Regions from separate parts of the Paenibacillus diazotrophicus genome, predicted to be linked through region 1. Evidence: riboswitches for the same ligand, from Rfam matches in the RefSeq annotation. Region 1 holds a riboswitch; each other region holds the start of a gene.
What was found. A riboswitch is a leader RNA that binds a small molecule or an ion and turns the genes downstream of it on or off. The one in region 1 is predicted to bind thiamine pyrophosphate.
Positions count from the first base shown of each region.

Region 2: it holds a riboswitch for thiamine pyrophosphate, as region 1 does, so the genes downstream of both, thiC (phosphomethylpyrimidine synthase ThiC) here and ACAN54_RS04635 (ABC transporter ATP-binding protein) in region 1, are expected to answer to the same signal.
Region 3: it holds a riboswitch for thiamine pyrophosphate, as region 1 does, so the genes downstream of both, ACAN54_RS29650 (thiamine phosphate synthase) here and ACAN54_RS04635 (ABC transporter ATP-binding protein) in region 1, are expected to answer to the same signal.
Region 4: it holds a riboswitch for thiamine pyrophosphate, as region 1 does, so the genes downstream of both, ACAN54_RS17990 (ABC transporter substrate-binding protein) here and ACAN54_RS04635 (ABC transporter ATP-binding protein) in region 1, are expected to answer to the same signal.

Region 1 is NZ_JBGJZN010000001.1:1,029,636-1,035,052, reverse strand. It holds gene ACAN54_RS04645 (ABC transporter substrate-binding protein) at 1-903, opposite strand, end outside; gene ACAN54_RS04640 (ABC transporter permease) at 909-1,658, opposite strand; gene ACAN54_RS04635 (ABC transporter ATP-binding protein) at 1,672-2,430, opposite strand; TPP riboswitch at 2,584-2,686, opposite strand; gene ACAN54_RS04630 (TetR/AcrR family transcriptional regulator) at 2,758-3,414, opposite strand; gene ACAN54_RS04625 (DHA2 family efflux MFS transporter permease subunit) at 3,607-5,127, shown strand.
Region 2 is NZ_JBGJZN010000011.1:25,200-30,616, forward strand. It holds gene trxB (thioredoxin-disulfide reductase) at 1-892, shown strand, start outside; TPP riboswitch at 962-1,068, shown strand; gene thiC (phosphomethylpyrimidine synthase ThiC) at 1,184-2,878, shown strand; gene ACAN54_RS27740 (DUF1858 domain-containing protein) at 3,107-3,334, shown strand; gene ACAN54_RS27745 (DUF438 domain-containing protein) at 3,377-4,645, shown strand; gene ACAN54_RS27750 (ROK family glucokinase) at 4,905-5,417, shown strand, end outside.
Region 3 is NZ_JBGJZN010000017.1:4,884-10,300, forward strand. It holds gene yfbR (5'-deoxynucleotidase) at 1-332, shown strand, start outside; gene thiH (2-iminoacetate synthase ThiH) at 417-1,529, opposite strand; gene ACAN54_RS29640 (thiazole synthase) at 1,560-2,324, opposite strand; gene thiS (sulfur carrier protein ThiS) at 2,386-2,589, opposite strand; gene ACAN54_RS29650 (thiamine phosphate synthase) at 2,649-3,251, opposite strand; TPP riboswitch at 3,374-3,475, opposite strand; gene ACAN54_RS29655 (SDR family oxidoreductase) at 3,642-4,511, opposite strand; gene ACAN54_RS29660 (NUDIX hydrolase) at 4,747-5,172, shown strand; gene ACAN54_RS29665 (S-layer homology domain-containing protein) at 5,344-5,417, opposite strand, start outside.
Region 4 is NZ_JBGJZN010000004.1:249,401-254,817, reverse strand. It holds gene ACAN54_RS18000 (ATP-binding protein) at 1-1,588, opposite strand, end outside; gene ACAN54_RS17995 (cobalamin-dependent protein) at 1,625-2,686, opposite strand; TPP riboswitch at 2,861-2,973, shown strand; gene ACAN54_RS17990 (ABC transporter substrate-binding protein) at 3,096-4,172, shown strand; gene ACAN54_RS17985 (thiamine-binding protein) at 4,227-4,520, shown strand; gene ACAN54_RS17980 (ABC transporter permease) at 4,517-5,278, shown strand; gene ACAN54_RS17975 (ABC transporter ATP-binding protein) at 5,365-5,417, shown strand, end outside.

The DNA of each region.
Region 1 (5,417 bases):
CAGATTCAGGCTTTTGGACTCAATGCTTTTGTCGAGTGGAGCCGTAGCATCTTCGTGAGCCAGCAGAAGATCAAGCGCCTCTTGCGGGTGGTCTGCCACGAATTGTTGTCCTTTACGTGCTGCATGGATGAACTTCTGAATGTAACCTTCCGAATTCTGCAGACCCAGGTCACTAGCAACCAGGACTAGCTCATAGTAATCGGGTACACCGTAATCCTTTGGATCCAGTGAAATAACCGGATGGCCTTCCTGTTCCAGAATCAGCTCCTCGTGGTTAATGAATCCTCCTATAATTCCATCTACACGTCCGGTAGAAAGGGCAGGAATCAGGTCAAAGCCAACATCAGTTATGTTTACTGCGCCAGGATCCCCGCCATCGCTTTGGATCATTGTTTTCAGCATTGCTTCATAGAGAGGGATAGAGGAGTATCCGGCAGTTTTGCCTGCCAGGTCTTTAGGACTCTTGATCCCGCTGTCCGCAGGAACCATCAGATGATTAAGCGGATGCCGGACGATCGCAGCAACGGACTTCACCGGAATCTGCTCACCCCGTGCCATCAGCACCTGCGGCTGGTAGCTTAGGGCCAGGTCAACTTTGCCTGCGGCTACAAGCTTGAGAGCATCATTGCTGTCTGCGGGCATCTGAATATCCACAGTAAGACCTTCGTCGGCAAAATAGCCCTTCTGCTGGGCAGCGTACAGGAAGGAGTGGACAGCATTCGGATACCAGTCGAGCATAATCGTCAGCTTGTGGGGGGTCCCGCTATGATCTGCAGCTGCAGAACTGTCAGGTTCCTTAGTACTGCTATTTCCGCAGCCGGCTACCGCAACTCCCAGGCATAGAAGCAGCAATAATGGAAGCAAAGGAAGGGACCTTTTTCGAAAGGGTTGTTCAGTATGCATTAGTTTCATTGATGAATGCCTCTTTTCTGCACAATAATTTTTTCGAGCAGCACAATAAATAGAAATAGAACGATTCCGAGTGCGGATAAAAGAAATACAGCGGCGAACATTTCCGCACTCTGCAGATTCCCCGCCATCCGCCGGCTGAAATACCCGAGCCCCCGGCTTCCGCCCAGCCATTCCCCGATCGTCGCACCAATGACGCAGTAGACCATAGAGAGCTTAAGTCCGGAGAACAAAGAGGGCAGTGCAGGCGGAATCTGGATCTTACGCAGAATCTGCCAGCGGGTGGCACCTAGTGTGAGCAGCAGTTCTTTGTACACAGCACCACTTTTGCGCAGACCATCAAAGGTACCTATAACTACCGGGAAGAAGGCGGTAAGGAATACTACCGCTACCTTGCTCCACATGGTATAGCCAAACCACATAATAAAAATGGGCGACAGTGCAATCAGTGGAACGGTCTGACTGATCACCAGCAAGGGGTATAGTGCTTTTTCAAGTGGAGTGAACATGTGCATACCCGTCCCCAGCAGCATCCCGCAGGTGGCCGACAGAACAAAACCAAGCAGAACCTCCTCCAGAGTAGCGGGTAGATGCTGACCGAAGAGCAGCAGTCTCTGCTCCACAAGCGCGGCCCATATGGCTGTTGGTGCAGGGAGAATGAAAGCCGGAATCAGCTTCAACCGGGCAGCACTCTCCCAGCCGGTAAGTGTCACGAGGACTAGCACGGCAAAAGGAACATAATCACTCACAAGGGTTCTGATACTAGCGCGTCTCATGCAGCCTCCGCTCTAATTCCTCCCGCAAAGCAACAAATTGCGGTTCATAATTCATACGGTAGTGTCTGGGACGCGGCATTTCCACCCTGAATTCCTGTACACCGCCGCTAATTCCATTCATTAGATAGATCCGGTCACTGAGCAGCAGTGCCTCCTCCAGATCGTGGGTAATGAACAGAACGGTTTGTTGCAGACTGCCCCATAATTCCAGGAGCCAGCGGTGTAACTCGCGTTTGGTAATGGCATCCAAGGCTCCAAAAGGCTCATCCAGCAGCATCAGCTCATTTCCGGCAGCAAGGGTGCGCAGCATAGCTACACGCTGACGCATCCCGCCGGACAGCTCCTGCGGGTAGAGCCGCTCTTTACCTTTAAGTCCAAACCGGTCTAGCATCTCACGGATCTCCTTTATGGCTTCTGATTTGCTGCCTTTTCGCTTAAGCTCCCAGGGGAGCAGGCAGTTGTCCATCACGGTTCTCCAGGGCAGCAGCAGATCCTGCTGAGGCATATAAGCGACCTGGCCTAGTCTAGATGAAGGATCATTAGACGTCATTCCGTGAATTTTCAATTCACCTTCCGTATGCTGAAGCAATCCGGCAATGATCTTGAACAGGGTGCTTTTCCCGCAGCCGCTGGCACCGACTATGGAAATGAATTCGCCCCGCCTGACATTCATTGAGAGTTCGCTGAATACCGTAGACTGCGGTGAAGCAGAGTAGGAATAGGACAGGTTACGGATAGATATCATCTTGGTATGTATAAGCCTCCTTTCTTGTACACGCATTTGCAGCCGGATTTGTAACGATCTGAATGGGATGGAAACACAATAAAGACCCATCCGTCTCCAGAGGAGGCAAATGGGTCTGAAAGGTTCGGCAGTAGGCAAGGAGCAGTACCGCAGATCGTTTCTGTTCCACTTCCCTCCGCTGGTATGATCCAGATCAGGTTCCAAGGGTCCGAAGCTTAAAGCTTCGTCTCAGTCATAGACTCCCCTAGTGAAATAGCAGGTTAATATAATATTCGCAATTGCTAACTAATATAGCATATTCCAGAATGTTGTCAAAAGAAATAGTACTCAGCACCGCTGCAGCCCGGTTACGAAGAGGGTCAGAATTCCCTCGGTAATCTCTTTTTTGCCGGACCCGTGAAGCTTCTGTTGATAGAGGTAGAGATCAGGACTGAGGACTGCGATCAATGAAGTTGCAGCAAAATGGGGATCAATGGTTATCAGCTTGCCATCATCAGCGAGCCGCTGCAGCCGCTCGGCCATCACAGCATTCAGCCGCTGGAAAATCGGATGCTCAAACTGGGTAAGCTGTTTTTTGCCGGTAAACTCAGACTTGATCATCTGGAGCAGTTCGGCATGCTGGTCTATGAAATCCACGACCTGTTCGATACTCCTCCGCAGCCCCTCAATGGAGCTGTCTGATCCAGCCGGGACTTGAAGCTCGTGCTCCAGACTTGCAAGAAATTGTTCAGAATTGGTGGAGAGCAGGGCAGAGCAAATTTCACCTTTATCCGTAAATCTGCGGTAGAGCGACCCCTGACCCATTCCTGCCCGCTTGGCGATGCTGTACATGCTGACTGCTTCGAGACCATTATCTCTAAAAAGCTCTCGGGCGGCTTCAAGAATACGCTGTACATATGGATCCTGATAGTTCCGGGAGGATGATGGATTGGTTTGAACTGTTGGATTTGAGGACGGGCTGCTGGCGGGTTCTCTCGGGTTCATAGCAGACTCCTTTCAGAAATTCAGCATAAATTTACAGAAAACGTGAGAACTACATTGACAGAGCGGACAATTGTCCGTAGACTAAAAAATGCGATACCGGACAATTGTCCGTTTCAATATACATTATATAAATTATGCTGCGTTGCGGTCAATGAATTCCCCTTCGCAGTTCAATTCAGGAGGAGATAGAGAATGGAGCAATCGCTGAAATCGGATGCCGATTTTCGTCTGTCAAGCATTCTGGTTCCACTGCTGGCTATTATTGCCGGTGTATTCATGGTGGTGCTCGACAGTACTGCTATGAATGTAGCTTTGTCCACTCTGGTTAAGGATTTCAATACAGATTTAAATACTTTGCAATGGATTGTGACCGGCTACATGCTGGCTCAGGCCTCAGTAATCCCGTTATCCGGGTGGTTGTCTGACCGATTCGGTTCTAAGACTGTTTTTCTGACTGCGGTTATTGTATTCACTATCGGTTCTATCCTCTGTGCAACACCTAGCCGTGCAGAGTGGTTGATAGCGTTCCGGGTCCTGCAAGGTCTGGGAGGAGGATGTGTGCTCCCGGTCGGCATGGCCTATGTCTATAAGCTGGCTCCCAAGAGTAAGGTAGGCGTAGTCATGGGAATTATGGGCATTCCTGTACTGTTCGCTCCGGCAATCGGTCCGGTCCTATCCGGCTGGCTGGTGGAATATCATTCCTGGCGCTGGATCTTTCTGATTAATATTCCTATCGGAATCATCTGTCTTCTCATCGGTTCACGTAAGCTGCCGCAATCGGAACGCAGCCAGGTTCCGGGTATGGATAAGCTTGGGATGATTCTTGGGCCGCTTGCATTTGCTTCTCTTTCTTACGGGGTAAGCCAGGGAGCGGATAGCTGGACATCGGACAAAACACTGATCGGCCTATTACTGGGTACGGCAGCGTTAATTGCTTTTGTCATTGCTGAGCTCCGTTCGGATACACCTCTGCTGGAGCTGCGTATTCTGCGCTCGCTTGATTTCAGCACAGGTATATTTGTACAGTGGATCGCACAGTTCGGTTTGTATGGTGCGTTGTTCCTGCTCCCCCAGTTTCTGCAGCAGGCCCGCGGCTTCGGGGCATTCGATACCGGTCTTACCCTGCTGCCCCAGGCGATCGCTTCCGGCCTTATGATGCCCATTGCCGGGATTTTGTTCGACAAGATTGGAGTTCGCTGGCTGGTGGTCTGCGGACTTAGCCTTGTCTCGGGTGCTTTGTTCCAGTATTCTCATGTGGACCTCACCACGCAGAGCAGAGATTTGATTCTGCCGCTGATCATGTGCGGTGCAGGCATGGGTATGATGGTAATGCCTATGAATACACATCTGCTCAACAAGGCCCCAAGTCATTTGGTTAACCGGGTTACCTCTTTGACTAACTCCATGCAACAGGTAATCAACTCACTGGCTGTATCTACACTTGTAACGATCTTGACCTCAAGAGCGGCAGCACGGGGCGCCGAAATGCAAAAGGCTGCAGGTGCAGCCGGCAAGGACGCGGCCCAAGCTTCGCCCGATGCTTTGAAGCTGGCTACACAGACTGTTCTGGCCAAAGGGTTCGACGATACTTTTCACATTATGATCTTTGTTGCTCTCGGAGGTGCTGTATTGGGGTTGCTCCTACGGAGAGGGCGCAGAGGTGGGAAAGACGGTTCAAAGTCAAAAGTGCAACCAGAAATGATGCATGGTTAAATTCTGGAAGTACAGTCAGGATTAGATCTGACAATCTCCGTTCAGCATTCAGGTGCTGCGGAGATTTTTTTGTTTCTGATTCTTCTGGGGAGATTAATAAGTTTTGGGCAAGCTATCCCTATATGAGTGCCTTCAGAAAGTGAATTGTAGGGTTATAACGCTTACAATATAATTCCGATGTTTATTATCGGAAAAAGGTATTGACTCCACTGACTTGACGGTGTTACTATTCAACTTGCCGGTGAACAGCCGGTACATACAGAGAATGATACGAGAGGGGTTAATCTATT
Region 2 (5,417 bases), on a different contig from region 1:
ACGTGCCAACCTCAGCCCCCTTGTTATTGAAGGATTGCAGCCAGGAGGACAATTGACTACGACGACAGAGGTAGAGAACTTTCCAGGTTTTCCAGAAGGTATTTTAGGTCCGGATCTGATGGATAACATGCGTAAGCAGGCTGAACGCTTTGGGGCTCAATTTAAGAACGGCTGGGTGGATGCTGTGGATTTCTCGCAGCGCCCCTTCAAAGTAACCGTAGATGGACTGGGTGTGCTGGAAGCAGAGTCGGTGATTATATCAACCGGTGCTTCCGCAAGGTACCTCGGCATACCGGGAGAGCAGGAGAATGTCGGACGCGGGGTTAGTACCTGTGCAACCTGCGATGGATTCTTCTTCCGCGGCAAAAAGATTGTTGTGGTCGGCGGCGGCGACTCCGCGATGGAGGAAGCCAGCTTTCTCACTCGATTCGCTTCCAGCGTAACCCTGGTCCACCGCCGTCCGGAGCTGCGCGCCTCGAAGATTATGCAGGACAGGGCGCGTGAGAACAGCAAGGTGGCCTGGGCACTGAACCGCACGCCGCTTGAAGTTACCGTCGGGGATACCGGGGTGAAGGGACTAACGGTCCGCAATAATGATACGGGTCTTGAGGAGCTCGTGGAAGCAGATGGCGTATTTGTTGCTATCGGCCACACACCGAATACGGCATTCCTCGGCGGTCAGATTACTACAGATGCCAACGGCTACATCGTGGTGAATCCAGGAACAACAGAAACTAACATTCCAGGCGTATTCGCTTGTGGGGATGTTCAGGATACGCGTTACCGGCAGGCGATTTCGGCTGCAGGAACCGGCTGTATGGCCGCTATGGATGCTGAGAAGTATCTGGAAGGCACTATGGTGCATGATTGGAGCGAAACGCTGGATAAGTAACGGAGCGGACTAAGCGAATTTTTGGTTGACAATAAATACCTGCTAGCGTAGATTGTATTTAATTAGATAGATACCCACTAGGGGAGCCTGAATGGGCTGAGACGGGGAAATTGAATTCCCGGACCCTTGAACCTGATCTGGATCATACCAGCGTAGGAAAGTGGAGCCGGACCTTTTTTGAGCACAGCCTTATTGGCTGTTCGTGAATAAAGCCGCTCCAGGTGGAGCGGCTTTTTGCTGCGTGCTGATCTTATCTAAAATGGCTCACAGAGCGTTGAGGAGGAGATAAGAATGTCAGATTCATCAAAAAAGGAACAAGTCGATCTTTCGGGATTCCCCGCAAGCCGTAAGGTGTATGTAGAGGGCTCGCGCCCGGATATTCAGGTTCCGATGCGTGAGATCCGTCTCAGCCGTACCGAAGGGGTTGCGGGGGAAGAGGATAATGAGCCGCTGCGTGTCTATGATACTAGTGGGATTTACACGGATGCTGCTGCACAGACCGATGTACGTAAGGGCCTGCCGGCGCACCGCTTAAGCTGGATTGTGGAACGTGGGGATTCAGAGGAATACGCCGGGAGAGCCGTTCAACCTGGAGATTACGGATTGGCTGCAGACGGAACGTCGGCGGAAGGGTTCACCGGCTTGCGGCGGAATCCCTTAAGAGCACGTAAGGGCTGTAATGTCACCCAGCTCCACTATGCACGGCTGGGGATGATTACACCGGAAATGGAGTATATCGCGATTCGGGAGAATACACGGCCTGAATTTGTAAGGGATGAGGTCGCTGCCGGCCGCGCGATTATCCCGGCCAATATCAACCATCCCGAGAGTGAACCAATGATCATAGGCCGTAACTTCCTGGTTAAGATCAACGCGAACATCGGGAATTCCGCTGTCTCTTCTTCCATTGAAGAGGAAGTGGAGAAGATGAGATGGGCTACCCGCTGGGGTGCGGATACGATTATGGATCTATCTACCGGTGCGAAAATTCATGCCACCCGCGAATGGATTATCCGCAATTCACCGGTACCGATCGGCACCGTACCCATTTATCAGGCACTGGAGAAAGTAAAAGGAATCGCCGAGGATCTGACCTGGGAGTTGTACCGGGACACGCTGATCGAACAGGCGGAGCAGGGTGTGGATTACTTCACCATTCATGCCGGGGTGCTGAAGCGTTATATTCCGCTTACTGCCGGAAGAACGACCGGAATTGTCTCACGTGGCGGCTCTATTATGGCGGCCTGGTGCCTTGCACATCAACAAGAGAACTTTTTATATACACATTTTGAAGAGATTTGCGAGATTATGAAGACTTATGATGTGGCCTTCTCCCTGGGGGACGGACTGCGTCCGGGCTCCATTGCCGATGCCAATGACGAGGCACAGTTCGCTGAACTGGAGACGCTTGGAGAGTTGACAGCCATCGCCTGGAAACACGATGTTCAGGTAATGGTCGAAGGTCCGGGACATGTGCCAATGCACAAGATCAAGGAGAATATGGATAAGCAGCTGGAGCTCTGCCAAGAAGCCCCTTTTTATACACTGGGTCCTTTAACCACGGATATTGCACCAGGTTATGACCATATTACTTCTGCGATTGGTGCGGCGATGATCGGCTGGTTCGGGACAGCGATGCTGTGCTACGTCACGCCTAAGGAACACCTGGGATTGCCTAACAAAAATGATGTACGCGAAGGAGTCGTTACCTACAAAATCGCCGCACATGCTGCAGATCTGGCCAAAGGCCATCCAGGTGCGCAGGATCGGGACAATGCCCTGTCGAAGGCGCGGTTCGAGTTCCGCTGGCGTGACCAGTTCCACCTTTCGCTGGACCCGGAGCGGGCGCTGGAGTACCATGATGAGACTCTTCCAGCCGAGGGTGCCAAAACAGCGCACTTCTGTTCCATGTGCGGGCCCAAATTCTGCAGTATGCGTATTTCGCATGATATCCGTAATTCGTCCAGGCTAAGCAAAATGCTATAACCCAAGCCGGACCACATAAGGCTGTTCCCGCGCTGCGAGGCGTAAGGGGACAGCTTTTTTTCTGAAGATAAGAGGTTATCCGCTTCACGTTATGAATTATCTTTGTCCTTCTACAACTACTTTAAAATTTAGTGACTGCAATCACTCTTCGGCCCTGTGCCCTATGCTAAGCTGTTGTTGAGAAAGGTTATCAATTGGTAGAATGCCAAGCTGCAGGAGGAGAGTGCAATGAGCAAACACCTTAACATGGATGAGTCCATATTCGAGCTGGTCAGCCGTTATCCGGAAGCCATAGACATTATGGTTGAGCTGGGTTTCCGCGATATAACTAAGCCTGGCATGCTGCAGACGGCGGGCCGGTTCATGACCTTGTCGAAAGGAATCACAATGAAGAAAATGGATCGCGAAACCGTCCGGCTGGCATTTCAGAGCCATGGCTTCGAGATTATTGAATAGAGTGCTGAGATTAACAGATGGAATGGAGAAGGAGAGAGAACGATGAGTGAACTGATTAACAACCGTGAAATGGATATTCCTCAGCAGACACGCCGCCAAGCCATGCTTAAGGAGATTATTAAGGAGCTGCATGCCGGTAAAAGTGTAGAGGAAGTCAAGGCGCGTTTTGCAGAAGCGGTAGGTGATGTCACGGTAGAGGAAATTTCTGCGATGGAGCATTCCCTGATGACGGAGGAAGGGATTCCTGTAACTGAGGTACAGCGCCTGTGCTCTGTGCACACGGCCATTTTCAAAGGATCGATCCAGGAAATTCACCGTTCTGCCAAGCCGGAGGAACAGCCGGGACATCCCGTCCACACCTTCAAGCTGGAGAACCGTGAGATTGAACGGCTGGTGAACTTCCGTATGCAGCTGCATGCCGATAAATTCCAAAGAAACGACAGCGAAGAGATGATCTTCAAGCTGCTGGAGGATCTGAGCCTGCTGCTTGATCTCGACAAGCACTACAGCCGCAAAGAAAATCTGCTGTTCCCTTACCTTGAGAAATACGGTATTTATGGCCCAACCAAAGTGATGTGGGGAGTGGATGATGGGATCCGCGGCATGATCAAACAAGCCAAGGCTGCGCTCAGTGCGTACAACGGGGAAGCGGCAGAGGTTGGAGCTCTGCTTACGAACATTATCCAGGAAGTAAATGAAATGATCTTTAAGGAAGAAAATATTTTGCTGCCGATGGCGCTTGATAAACTGACTGAAGATGAATGGGTCAAAATCGCCCGCGAAAGCGATGAAATTGGCTTCTGCCTGACTGCGCCGGAGCGGGAGTGGATTCCTGAGCGTGCTGCAGAGCCGGAGGGGGCAGTTGCGCAAGGCACAGAAGATGGAAAAGAAGGCTTATCACCTCAAGGCTTTATCCGCTTCGAGACGGGCCTGTTGTCTCTGCATCAGCTGGAAACCGTGCTGAATCATCTGCCTGTTGATCTGACATTTATCGATGAAAATGATGTCGTTCGTTACTTCTCCCATGGCAAAGAACGGATCTTCGCCCGCACTAAGGCTGTTATTGGCCGCACGGTGCAGAACTGCCATCCGCCGCAAAGCGTGCATGTCGTTGAGAAGCTGCTGGAGGATTTCAAGGCAGGCCGCAAAGACGCCGAGGATTTCTGGATTGCCATAAAGGATAAATTTATCTACATCCGTTATTTCGCAGTACGTGACGAAGCGGGCCGTTACATGGGCACCCTTGAATTCACCCAGAACATTGCCCCGATCCGCGCGTTGGAGGGTCAGAAACGGATTTTGTCGGAGTAGCTGTCTACATTCGTACTACCCTCCGTCCACCGCCTTGAATTTATGCTGATTGATCCGCCCCTTGCCGCATAGGCAAGAGGCCTTTTTCATAAAAACAGGAATTTTTCAGATTCTCTTAAAGCCGCACTTTTTGTCATAAAAAAATACAAGACTCTTCATATAGCCGGGTGTACCGCCTTTCCTTGACCGCAGGGATACCTTCTATTATAGTGGGTACGTAGGATTAACTATTTTAGCATAGAAAAAGGTGGCTTGTTACATGTCTGAAAGTATCTACGTTGGCGTGGATTTAGGTGGAACCACGATTAAGGTTGGAATCTGCAATGCCGAGGGGAACCTGCTGCATACCTTTGAGGGACCTACGGGGACAGCCGATGGCGTCGATGCTGTCATCGATAATATCGAAAAGTATGTGCGTCAGATTGTGGAAGAATCCCCGTACTCTTGGGATCAGCTTGCCGGTGTAGGAGCGGGCCTGGCCGGGTTTACGAATATTCGTGAAGGAATCATCATTCTTGCGCCTAACATAGGTTTTAGAGATGTGCCGATCCGTGCCATTCTGGAGGGTCGTTTGAACAAGCCCGTCAAAATAGACAATGATGCGAATGTGGCTGCGCTGGGCGAGGCCTGGAGCGGAGCGGGACGTGGTGTAGAGAACTGTGTTTGCTACACGCTGGGCACAGGTGTCGGCGGCGGAATCATTATTAATGGCAAAGTGTATCAAGGATTTGCCGGACTTGCGGGCGAGCTTGGTCATATTTCTGTAGTGCCT
Region 3 (5,417 bases), on a different contig from region 1:
AGGGAATGATTCCGCCGGAGCTTAGCTCTGTCTATGCCCCCCTTCTGCAGCCGCAAGACAGTCCCTCCGGCTCCGAGGATGCCCATTTGCTCCGCTATGTCAAAGCCGCAGACCATCTCGACGCTTATCTGAAATGCGTCTGGGAGGTCTCTGCAGGCAATCGTGAATTCGCAGCCGCCAAAGAACAGACGGCGGCCAAGCTGCGCGGTCTCGAAATGCCGGAGATGGAATATTTTCTGATCCATATGGCTCCCGGCTTCGAGATGTCTCTGGATGAATTGTCAGCCGGAACCGATAGCGGGCAGCCTACGGATGATACGGACAACAAATGAAGAACGAGTGCGCTGGGTATCAGGGTTACAGGGTCCTAACTCTAACAGCAATACCCGGGCTGTTACGGACTCGTAATGGGTCCGTTACACCGGCACCTTCAGCAGGTCCCAATCTTTGAAGACAGGCTGCAGACCGCTCTCCAGAAGCATGTCTGTTATCTCTTGCACAGTCCGTTCATCCGAGATTTCGAATTGCGGGGTTCCGCCATCCTGGGTGTGTCCTCCAACTTCAGTGGAGACACCTGCCGACATTTTGGTAATCCCCAGGTGGATCAGATGATCCCGCAGGGAAGCTGGCTCCCGGGTGGACAAGGTGATGCCGGATCGAGGCAGAAACAGCCGGTACGCCAAAATTATCTGAACCAGCGCACGGTCGGTAACGTCACTGTCCGGGTTGAATTCGCCCAAATACGGACGAAAGCGCGGGGCAGATAAGCCGATTTCGCATTCCGGATACTTGTCCTGCAGATAGCGTGCGTGCATTGCAGTCATGAAAGCCTCCTGCCGCCAGTCATACATACCCAGAAGAGCGCCAATGTTGACGGAGCGGAAACCGGCCTGACACCCCCGTTCGGGGGCATCCAGGCGATTGCGGTAGACTCTTTTTGGACCTTTCACATGCAGCTTGCGGTAGGTTTCCTGGTGGTAGACCTCCTGATACAGAGTCAACCCGTCTACTCCCGCTTCCCTAAGCTCCCGATATTCCTCGGTAGACAACGGATTTACCTCAATACTGACGGATGAGAAATATTCCAGAAGAATCTCCACGCATTCCTTCACATATGTGGCCGAACTTTCCCTGCGCGATTCTCCCGTCAGAATCAGGAGATGACGCAGACCTGTGGAGGAGATCGCTTTTGCCTCTTGTCTAACCTCATCAGGAGTCAATCTTTTTCTTGGAAAATCATAAATCGAGCTGAAGCTGCAATACGTACAGTGGTTCACACAGAAATCAGCCAGATACATCGGTGTGAACATCTGCATCACATGTCCAAAATGCGCACGGGTCAACTGCTGCGCTCGCTCAGCCATCTCCTCCAGACAAGCTTCTGCAGCCGGAGACAGCAGGGCCTGCAGGTCTTTTTCATCCAGACGATCTTTGCGAAGTACCCGTTTCACATCCTCTACCCGGTACTCCTGCCATAAGCTCTCGTAAGGCAATTGTTCCAGACGAGTCAGCACTTCATAAAAACTCATGTTACTCCCCCATTTCGCTTGGCCTGTGAGTTATTTCAGAAATCCGGTTAAAGGTGAAGACGCGACAGCCGTCTCTTCCACCGGACCGAGTCCAGCCAAATAGGCTTTACGGCCTGCAGCTACCGCCTCACGGAAGGCCTCTGCCATCAGCAGCGGATTACGGGCGGTGGCGATTGCCGTGTTGAGAAGCACAGCGGACGCACCCAGTTCCATCGCCTCAGCCGCTTCGGACGGGCGGCCAATGCCGGCGTCAACGATCACCGGAAGATCCACCTCTGAGATGAGAATACGCAGCAGCTCTTTGGTGCGCAGTCCCCGGTTAGAACCGATCGGTGAACCCAGCGGCATAATGGCAGCGGCTCCAGCCGCTTTCATCCGCAGCGCAGCGGAGAGGTCAGGGCTCATATAGGGCAGCACTACGAAACCTTCGGCAGCCAGTATCTCCGTAGCCCGGATGGTCTCCAGGTTATCCGGAAGCAAATATTTCTGATCACTGATCACCTCGATCTTGACCCAATTGCCGAGGCCTGCAGCTCTGGCCAGTCTGGCGATCCGCACAGCTTCCTCAGCGGTGCGTGCACCCGAAGTATTTGGAAGCAGGGTCATATGGGAAGGAATATGGCTGATAATATTGTCCTGGCTCTCCGGGTCTACACGGCGCAGGGCAACCGTGATCACCTGTGAGCCCGAAGATGACACCACCTCGGGAATCAGCGTATTGCGGCTGTATTTGCCGGTGCCGATGAACAGTCGGCTCGATAACTTAATGCCACCAATCACTAAAGGATCTAACATGAACTCGCCTCCTGGATTCTTCTGAACTTAAGAATTAGATAATAGAAAGTCGGTAACGCCTTCAGCCGCCGCCTACAAAATGCACCAGCTCCAGCCGGTCGCCGTCACATAACACCACTTCCTCATAATGATCCTTGCTGACAATCTCCCCGTTCCGTTCCACGATCACAAGCCGGTAGCTCCATTCGGGCCGGCTTAACAGATCGGCAACGGTCCGGCAGTCTTCAGCAACCTCTCCGGGTTTGCCGTTGATGATCAGATTCATGCCCTCTCACCTCCTTCGCGTGTCACGTTCATGACTCTACAAGCCTCCAAACCTCAGATCTACACCGCCTGTAACGCCAGACGGTAAGCATGGGCAGCGGCCACAGGGTCCTCCGCTCCACAAATACCGGACATGACCGCAATGCCAGCTGCACCATGCCTGATTACTTGATCAGCATTACCCTTATCAATCCCGCCGATGGCAATCAGCGGAATGCTGCTGCTGCGCACAACCTCCTCCAGGAGTGGCAAACCGCGCCCCTGCTGACCCGGCTTGCAGCCAGTAGGGAAGACATGCCCGTACAGGCAGTAGTCTGACCCCTGCCTGCCCGCCTCCGCGGCTTCCGCCGCCGAGTGTACCGACCTCCCCAGCCGGAGGCCGGGGGCAGCCGTGCGGGCCGCTGCGGGTGGCAAGCTGTGCCAGGCCAGCTGGACAGCACCTGCACCGACGGCCAGCGCAATATCCAGCCGGTCATTGATGACCAGTCTGGATGCGGGGATTCCAGCACGCAGAAGCTGCTCAGCCATACCCAGCAGTTCCACAGCAGAGCGGTGCTTTTCCCGCAGGTGAATATAGTCCACGTACGGATATACAGCTGCTGCAAGGCTGGCAAACCGCCCGGGGTCCAACTTACCATCCGATATCAAATGAATTTCAGCCACTTTGCACCTCCGGCTTCACTTTTTGGCAACTGAACGGTAACGCAAAAAAACCGCCCCCGGGATAGGAGGCAGTCATAAATTTCCGCAGGAATACGGGTGTAAAAGATACAACTTCGCTGCAGTTCATTCATTCTCCGCTTTCCTACGCTGGTGTTAACCAGATCAGGTTCAAAGGGTCCGAACCACACGTTCGTCTCAGCCTTACGGCACCCCTAGGGACAATTGCAATATTCAGTTGCTGACGTGGTTCATATTAACATAATATTCCTCAGAAAAGCTATCCCTTTTACAGGAAAGCTTAATCTTGCCCGGTACAATAAAAAGAGCAGACCGCATAGGCCTGCTCTTACAACTATATTTTCCAGCACACGCTTGACCGCTTAGTAGCTTCTAACCGTTGACAATTTCTCCGCCGTTGACATGCATGACCTGACCGCTGACATAGGATGAATCATCCGAAGCCAGATAGACATAGGCCGGCGCCAGCTCTTCCGGTTGCCCCGGACGCTGCATAGGCTGAGTGCCACCGAACTCACTGACCTTTTTAGCATCAAAAGTAGATGGAATCAGCGGTGTCCAGATCGGTCCCGGGGCTACAGCATTAACGCGAATGCCCTTTTCCGCCAGATTCATCGACAGCGAGCGGGTAAAGCTGAGAATCGCGCCTTTCGTGGACGAATAGTCCAGCAGCTGCGGGCTGCCGCGATAAGCGGTAATCGATGTCGTATTGATGATCGTGGAGCCTTTTTTCAAGTGCGGCATGGCTGCTTTGGTCAAATAGAACATGGAGAAAATATTCGTACGGAACGTCCGCTCCAGCTGCTCGGAAGTAATATCCTCAATCTTGTCCTGCGGATGCTGCTCGGCCGCATTGTTGATCAGGATGTCCAGCTTGCCCAGTCCCTCTACCGCCTTGTTGATCAGATCCTGGCAGAACGCTTCTACGCCGATGTCACCGGCAATCAGAATACACTTCCGGCCCTCCTGCTCCACTTGGCGTTTGGTCTCTTCGGCATCGGAATGCTCATTCAGATAAGAAATGACCACATCCGCACCTTCCTTGGCAAAATGAACGGCAACCGCCCGTCCTATTCCGCTGTCGCCCCCCGTAATGAGTGCCGCCTTGCCCAGCAGTTTACCTGCCGCCTTGTAGCTGGACGTTTCAAATTCCGGGCGCGGATTCATCTCACTCTCAATACCGGGCTGCCGGTCCTGCACCTGTGGAGGCAAAGTTTTGGAAGACTGTTTATTTTCTGGCATGATCCATTCTCCTTTCGCTGTGTACCTTTTGTTAGAGTAACCACATCGTATTAAGATGGCTTATGCGTCACTAATTATACAATCACTTCACGCTATGTTACTTACCACACTTCCAGGCTGTCCAAACATAAAATACAGTCGTTATTGGCGTGAAGGGCCGATATACTTTAGAGAAGTATGAATCCGGCATGACGCGGAAAGACCCATCTTTAAGACGAGGAGGCGCATATGTTAGATGACCAGAAATGCACGAAGCATCATCGTTGCGGTCAAAGGAGTCATTCTGCATCAAGGCAGAATCCTGCTCGTACAGCGGGCAGCCGCAGATTCGGTAGGAGCAGGCAGCTGGGAATGTCCCGGCGGCAAAATTGAATTCGGGGAGGGCCTGGAGGCTGCGCTGGAGCGGGAGATTGAGGAGGAAACCGGACTTACGGTCACTGTAGAGAACCTTCTATATGCCACATCCTTTCTGACGGATCCTGGCAGGCAACTCGTCATCATCACCTACTGGTGCCGAACCGATGGGAATTCCGTGGTACTCTCCGAAGAGCACTCAGATTCTAAATGGTGTACCCGTCACGAGCTACAGAGCCTGCTCCCACCCGGCATACAAGCGGAATTTGAAAAAAGCAATGTGTTTGCGTCAAAGGAACTGCTGTGAGGATCATCCGTAACATAAGAAGACTGCTATCCATTAGGAGAGCAGTCTTCTTATCTATGCCTGGCCACCTCAAGTGCTGCTTCAGCTGAACTACAGTCAGGGATGGATATGTTCCACAATATAAAATTGGGAGGCCTCAACATTGAGCTGCGGCTCAGTACATTCTAACTTCTAACGATATATATCTCCCAACCCGCCGATCTTAAAATTAAAGATTTCCATCAATGCAATCGATTCTGCTCTTG
Region 4 (5,417 bases), on a different contig from region 1:
GCTGCTCAACGCCTGCGCATACATGGGCGAAGTACTGCGCTCCCAGTCCAAGGCTGCCGGATTTCAGGCTATGGGCTACCGAAGCCATCTCCGGCAGGTCACCGGCCTCCGCCGCTGCCTGCAGGGCAGCCAGCCGCAGCGGGGTATCTTCCTTGAACATATCGACAAGCGTGCGAAACAGCTGCGGCTCTTCCTCCCCGTCCATTTCCCGGATGCCGGACACTGTATCCCGATTCAATACCGGAATATAGGGCTTGGGCCCGAACCATCTGTCCAGAAGCTGCTTCAGCTTATCCAGATTCAGCGGCTTCACGGCCCAGTCATCCAGCCCCGCATGGAAAAACGCTTCCCGGCTCTCTTCTGATCCATCCCCGGTCACACCAATAATGGGAATTCTCATCCTTGTTCCCGTGGATTCCAGCTGGCGGATTCTCCGGACCGCCTCGCCGCCATTCATGCCCGGCAGCCTGCTGTCCATGAGGATAAGCCCGAAGTCTCTCTTCTGCCATGCTTCTATAGCCTGATTCCCATTATTGGCCAGTTCCACATTGGTAATGCCCAATTTTTTCAGCTGCAGCAGCAGGAGTGTGCTGTTCAGTCCATTGTCTTCAGCAACCAGCACCGGCATTGTACTGAAGCGGGCCTCCGGCAGGAGAACCTCAGCGGCATTCAGGTTGTCCTGCAGCCGGGCGGTCTTGCCCAGCGCTATCTCAAACCGGAAGGTTGATCCTTGGCCAGGCGCACTATCTACCGTGATCGCACCTCCCATCAGCTCCACCATCGACTTGCAGATCGACAACCCCAACCCCGTTCCCTCCACTGCCATCTCCGACTCTTGGCTGACTTGCGAATACGGCCGGAACAGCCCGGCTTGAGCCTTCAGCGGGATGCCAATGCCCTCGTCCCTGACTTCGAAGCACAGCCGCTGATGCTTGCCATCCTCTTCAGCCAGCCCTACACGTACCTCCACCACTCCGTCCTGTGTGAACTTAATGCTATTCCCCAGCAAATTAATGAGCACCTGAAGAATCTTGGACGAGTCTCCATTCAGTGTACTCTCAACACTGCTTGCAACCTGCCATTTCAGAGTGTTTCCGCGCTTCACTGCAGCAGGAGAGAGGAGACTTGCCGCATGTTCAAGCAGATTGCGTATGCTCAGCGGAGCCTTTTGCAGCTCCATTTTGCTGGCTTCAATCTTGGAGATATCCAGCAGATTATTGATCATCTGGAGCAGGTATTGTGCCGATTCCCGGATGACCTCCAGATGAATCCGCTGCTCATCCGTCGGGCTCTCAGCCTCCAGAAGCTCAGTCATCCCCACAATTCCGTTCATCGGCGTACGAATCTCGTGGCTTACTGTAGCGAGAAACAGGCTTTTTGCCCGGTTGGCCCGTTCCGCCTCTTCCTTCATGGCCTTAAGGCTGGCACTATTCTTGGTGAGCAACCGGTGCATCGTAATTAATTCATTGTTCATCGCAGAAAATTCAGCCAGGGCTTGTTCTTCTCTTTGCTGTCCCTGGATCACCTGGTTAGAGAGCTTCTCAATCGTCTCTCTCAGTTTCCGGATCTCTTGCTCATGGTCGGTCATTTCCTTCTCCCGCCTTCTATGTCAATTCTCCCGGAGTCACGCATCAGGAATAAGACGCCCCGCTATTTCCAGCGCCCCCTTGGCATCAGGGGCATAGCCGTCAGCACCGACTTTTTGCCATAACTCTCTGTCTATATTAAAGGGCATTCCGCCAACCATAATCTTGATGGGATTCAGTTCCGCATGTGTACGGATGGAAGCTATCAGACGCTGAACCTCCGATACATGAAAAGTCATGGTGATGGAGATGGCCAGCAGGTCGGCAGGCTGTTCCTTCAGATACCGGATCAGGCCTTCTGCAGGCATGTTGGAGCCCAGATAAAAGGTGTTCCAGCCCTCCATTTCGAAGAAATCCGCCAGCATCCGCAGTCCGATCTCATGCAGCTCCTGGCCGACTCCGACCGCAACCAGAGTCTTCTTCCCTTCCTGCGCCTGAATCCAACGCGGATAAAGCTGGGAAATGATACTCTGGGTACAGGCTGTACAGTAGTGCTCCTGAGCGACAGTAATGTGACCCAGCTGCCATAGACGGCCAATCTCATACTGGCTGCTCTGAAAAATATGCAGATATAGATCACGGATAGGCACGCCCTCATCATGGAGCCCCAGCACAAATTCTGAAGCCTTACGGCGTTCGCCGTCCAGCAGCAGCTTCAGGTACCTTTCGGCCTCCCGGAAATAGGGTTTCTCCGGTTGAAGAAAGGGCGGCAGGTTCTGCTCTTCTAGCGCATGGTGGATTCCTATATCAAGATAGCTCAGAATCAGCTCTTTTTCCGGCGTCTCTACCTGTGAAGCTACAGCTTCCTTCATCAGTCCCAGATTGATCTGCAGATCCTCAGCCGTAATTTTGTACTGTGCGAGCAGCACCTTAAGCCAGATAATATAATTAATGAATAAAAGCGGACTGTCCAGCGCCACACTTTGCGCCAGATACCGTAAATGATAGAGTGAATCCTGCTTGGTTCTTGCCATTCCGGAAGGGCCGAACCTGTGCTGCAGCTCGGGCTGCCGCTCATACTGACGTATAGTGACCTCCTCCGCCAACTGTTCCGCTAGCACCTTCAGCCGTTCTCCGGCATTTTGCTGATCAGTGTGCATAAGAGTCACTCCTTTATTAGAACAGAATTGTAAAGTATCAATTTTAATATATACAATTTGGAAAGTCCACTGTCTGGTGAGGTTTGGCAGTCCGCCAGAATCTGGGGCTGGTACTGGACAACCCCGAAGGGGACCGCTATAATACAGCGTAAGAACACAGCAACACCCATAACTTCATAGTACCAGGGGGGCTGGAATTGGCTGGCTGAGAGTGTATCCCGTTAAAGATACTGACCCTTATACCTGATCTGGATAATGCCAGCGTAGGAATCATCACCCGCATTCAGCCACTTCGGCTAAGCGGCCACCTAACGCAATTGCTGGCGTCCCGATCTTCGGGGCGCTTTTTTTGGTATGGACATCATCAGAATTAAGAAGACTGGGTAGCTGGAAGGAGAGAAGAATAGCAATGGGAGTCAAAAAAGCACTAATGCTCTGCATCAGCTGCATATTGGTTATCATCATGGCCGGGTGCGGCAGCAATACAACCAACTCCGGCGGAAATAGCACTGCACCCTCTGGAGACAGCAACGCCGCACCGGAAGCAACCGCAACCGCTGCAGAAACGGACGCGCCAAAGGAACTGACCAAGATCAAGGTCGCCCTGGACTGGACGCCGAATACTAACCATACCGGCCTCTATGCTGCCAAGGAGCTGGGTTATTACAAGGAGGAAGGCCTGGATGTAGAAATTGTACAGCCGGGTGCAGCGGGAGCCGACACGATGGTTACCTCGGGCGAAGCTGCTTTTGGCATCAGTGCCCAGGAGGCGTTCACCTTGGCCCGCCTGCAGGATGTGCCGCTCGTCTCGATCGCCGCTATCATCCAGCATAACACCTCGGGGTTTGCCGCTCCGAAGGACCGCAATATCAAGACACCAAAGGATTTCGAAGGCAAAACTTACGGCGGCTGGGGCTCTCCGGCTGAGGAAGCTGCCATGAAGGCGATCATGGACCCTGAAGGCGGCGATGTCAAAAAAGTGAAGCTGGTCAATATCGGAGAAGCCGATTTCTTCACCGCCGTAAAACGTGACATCGATTTTGCCTGGATATTCTATGCCTGGACCGGTATTGAAGCTGAACTGCGCGGTGAGCCGCTGGATATGCTGTATTTGAAGGATTACGCGCCTCAGCTGGATTATTACACCCCGGTGCTGACGACCAGCGAGAAGGAAATTGCTGAGCATCCGGAGCTGGTGAAGGCTTTCCTTGCTGCTACCTCCAAAGGCTATCAATATGCGATCGACAAGCCGGAAGAAGCTGCCGCCATCCTCTCCAAAGCTGTGCCGGATCTGGACCCTAAGCTCGTCCTGGCCAGCCAGAAGTGGCTTAGCCCGAAATATACGGACGACGCCTCCAGATGGGGAGAGCAGAAAGCCGAGGTCTGGCAGAAATACGCCGACTGGATGTACGGCCTGAAGCTGCTGGACAAGCCGCTGGATGCTGCTTCGGCGTTCACGAATGATTATCTGCCGGAGAGCAAGTAATATATATTAACCTTGCAAAGTTCACGATACAAAACCCGAAAGGATCTGATTGAGATGGCAAACACCCTGCTTAGTATTCAAGTCATTCCGAAAACTCCGAATAACGAGGATTCCATTCCTTATGTGGATAAGGCTATAGAGGTCATTCAGCAATCGGGCGTCAAGCACCAGGTGAATCCGCTGGAAACGACAATGGAGGGCGAACTCAGCGAATTGCTTGAAGTGGTGCGCCAAATGCATGAAGCGCTGATCGCATCGGGCAGCCCCAGCGTCATCTCGCAAATCAAGATTGCTCATAACCCCAGCGGAATCAGCATGGACAAGCTGACGGAAAAGTACCGGCCGTGAGATCGTACTGGAACCAAATCTGGCCGCCCCTTGTGGCGGTCATCTTTTTTCTGGGCGTATGGCAATTGGCGGTTTCCGTACTTCACGTCCCTTCCTGGATGCTGCCAAGCCCCGGCGATATCGCGCGCGAATCCCGGGGAAATGCTTCAGGCATTTGGGCACATACGGCCGCTACGCTGCGGCTGACCTTGATCGGCTTCCCGATCGGCACAGGCGTTGGCCTCATTGTCGCTCTGCTGCTGCATTTGGTGCCCTGGCTAAGAAGAGCACTGTACCCGCTGCTGATTCTCAGCCAGAACGTGCCCTCCATCGCTCTGGGGCCGCTGCTGATTATCTGGTTCGGGTTCGGACTACTGCCCAAAATCGTACTTATCACTCTCGTCTGCTTCTTCCCGGTTGCCGTCGCCGCCATGGGCGGGCTGGCCCAAAGCGACCGGATCATGATGAACTATATGAAAATGGCCGGGGCCAGCAAGTGGCAAATCTTCTCGAAGCTGGAGCTTCCCGGTTCTCTGCCAGCTCTGTTCTCTGGTCTTAAAATCTCCGCAACCTACGCAGTAATGGGCGCTGTAGTCGCCGAGTGGATCGGCGCAGACAAGGGCATCGGCTACTACATGCTGCTTCAGAAGGCCTCCTACCGCACAGACCGGATGTTCGTCGCCATTGTAATTATTGTTCTTCTTAGTCTGGTGCTGTTTGCGCTGATCGCACTTCTCGAGAAATGGCTGGTACGCTGGAAGCCGCGCAAGACCTCCTGATACTTACACTTCCCGGAAAGGGGATGAATGATTTGACAGCAGGGCATCCAAACTTGAACACCCGGGAACAGGTTCCCTTCGGGCACATGTCCGAAGCTCCAGCCCTCCCTCCTGCGCTGGACGTAAGAGGCGTATCCAA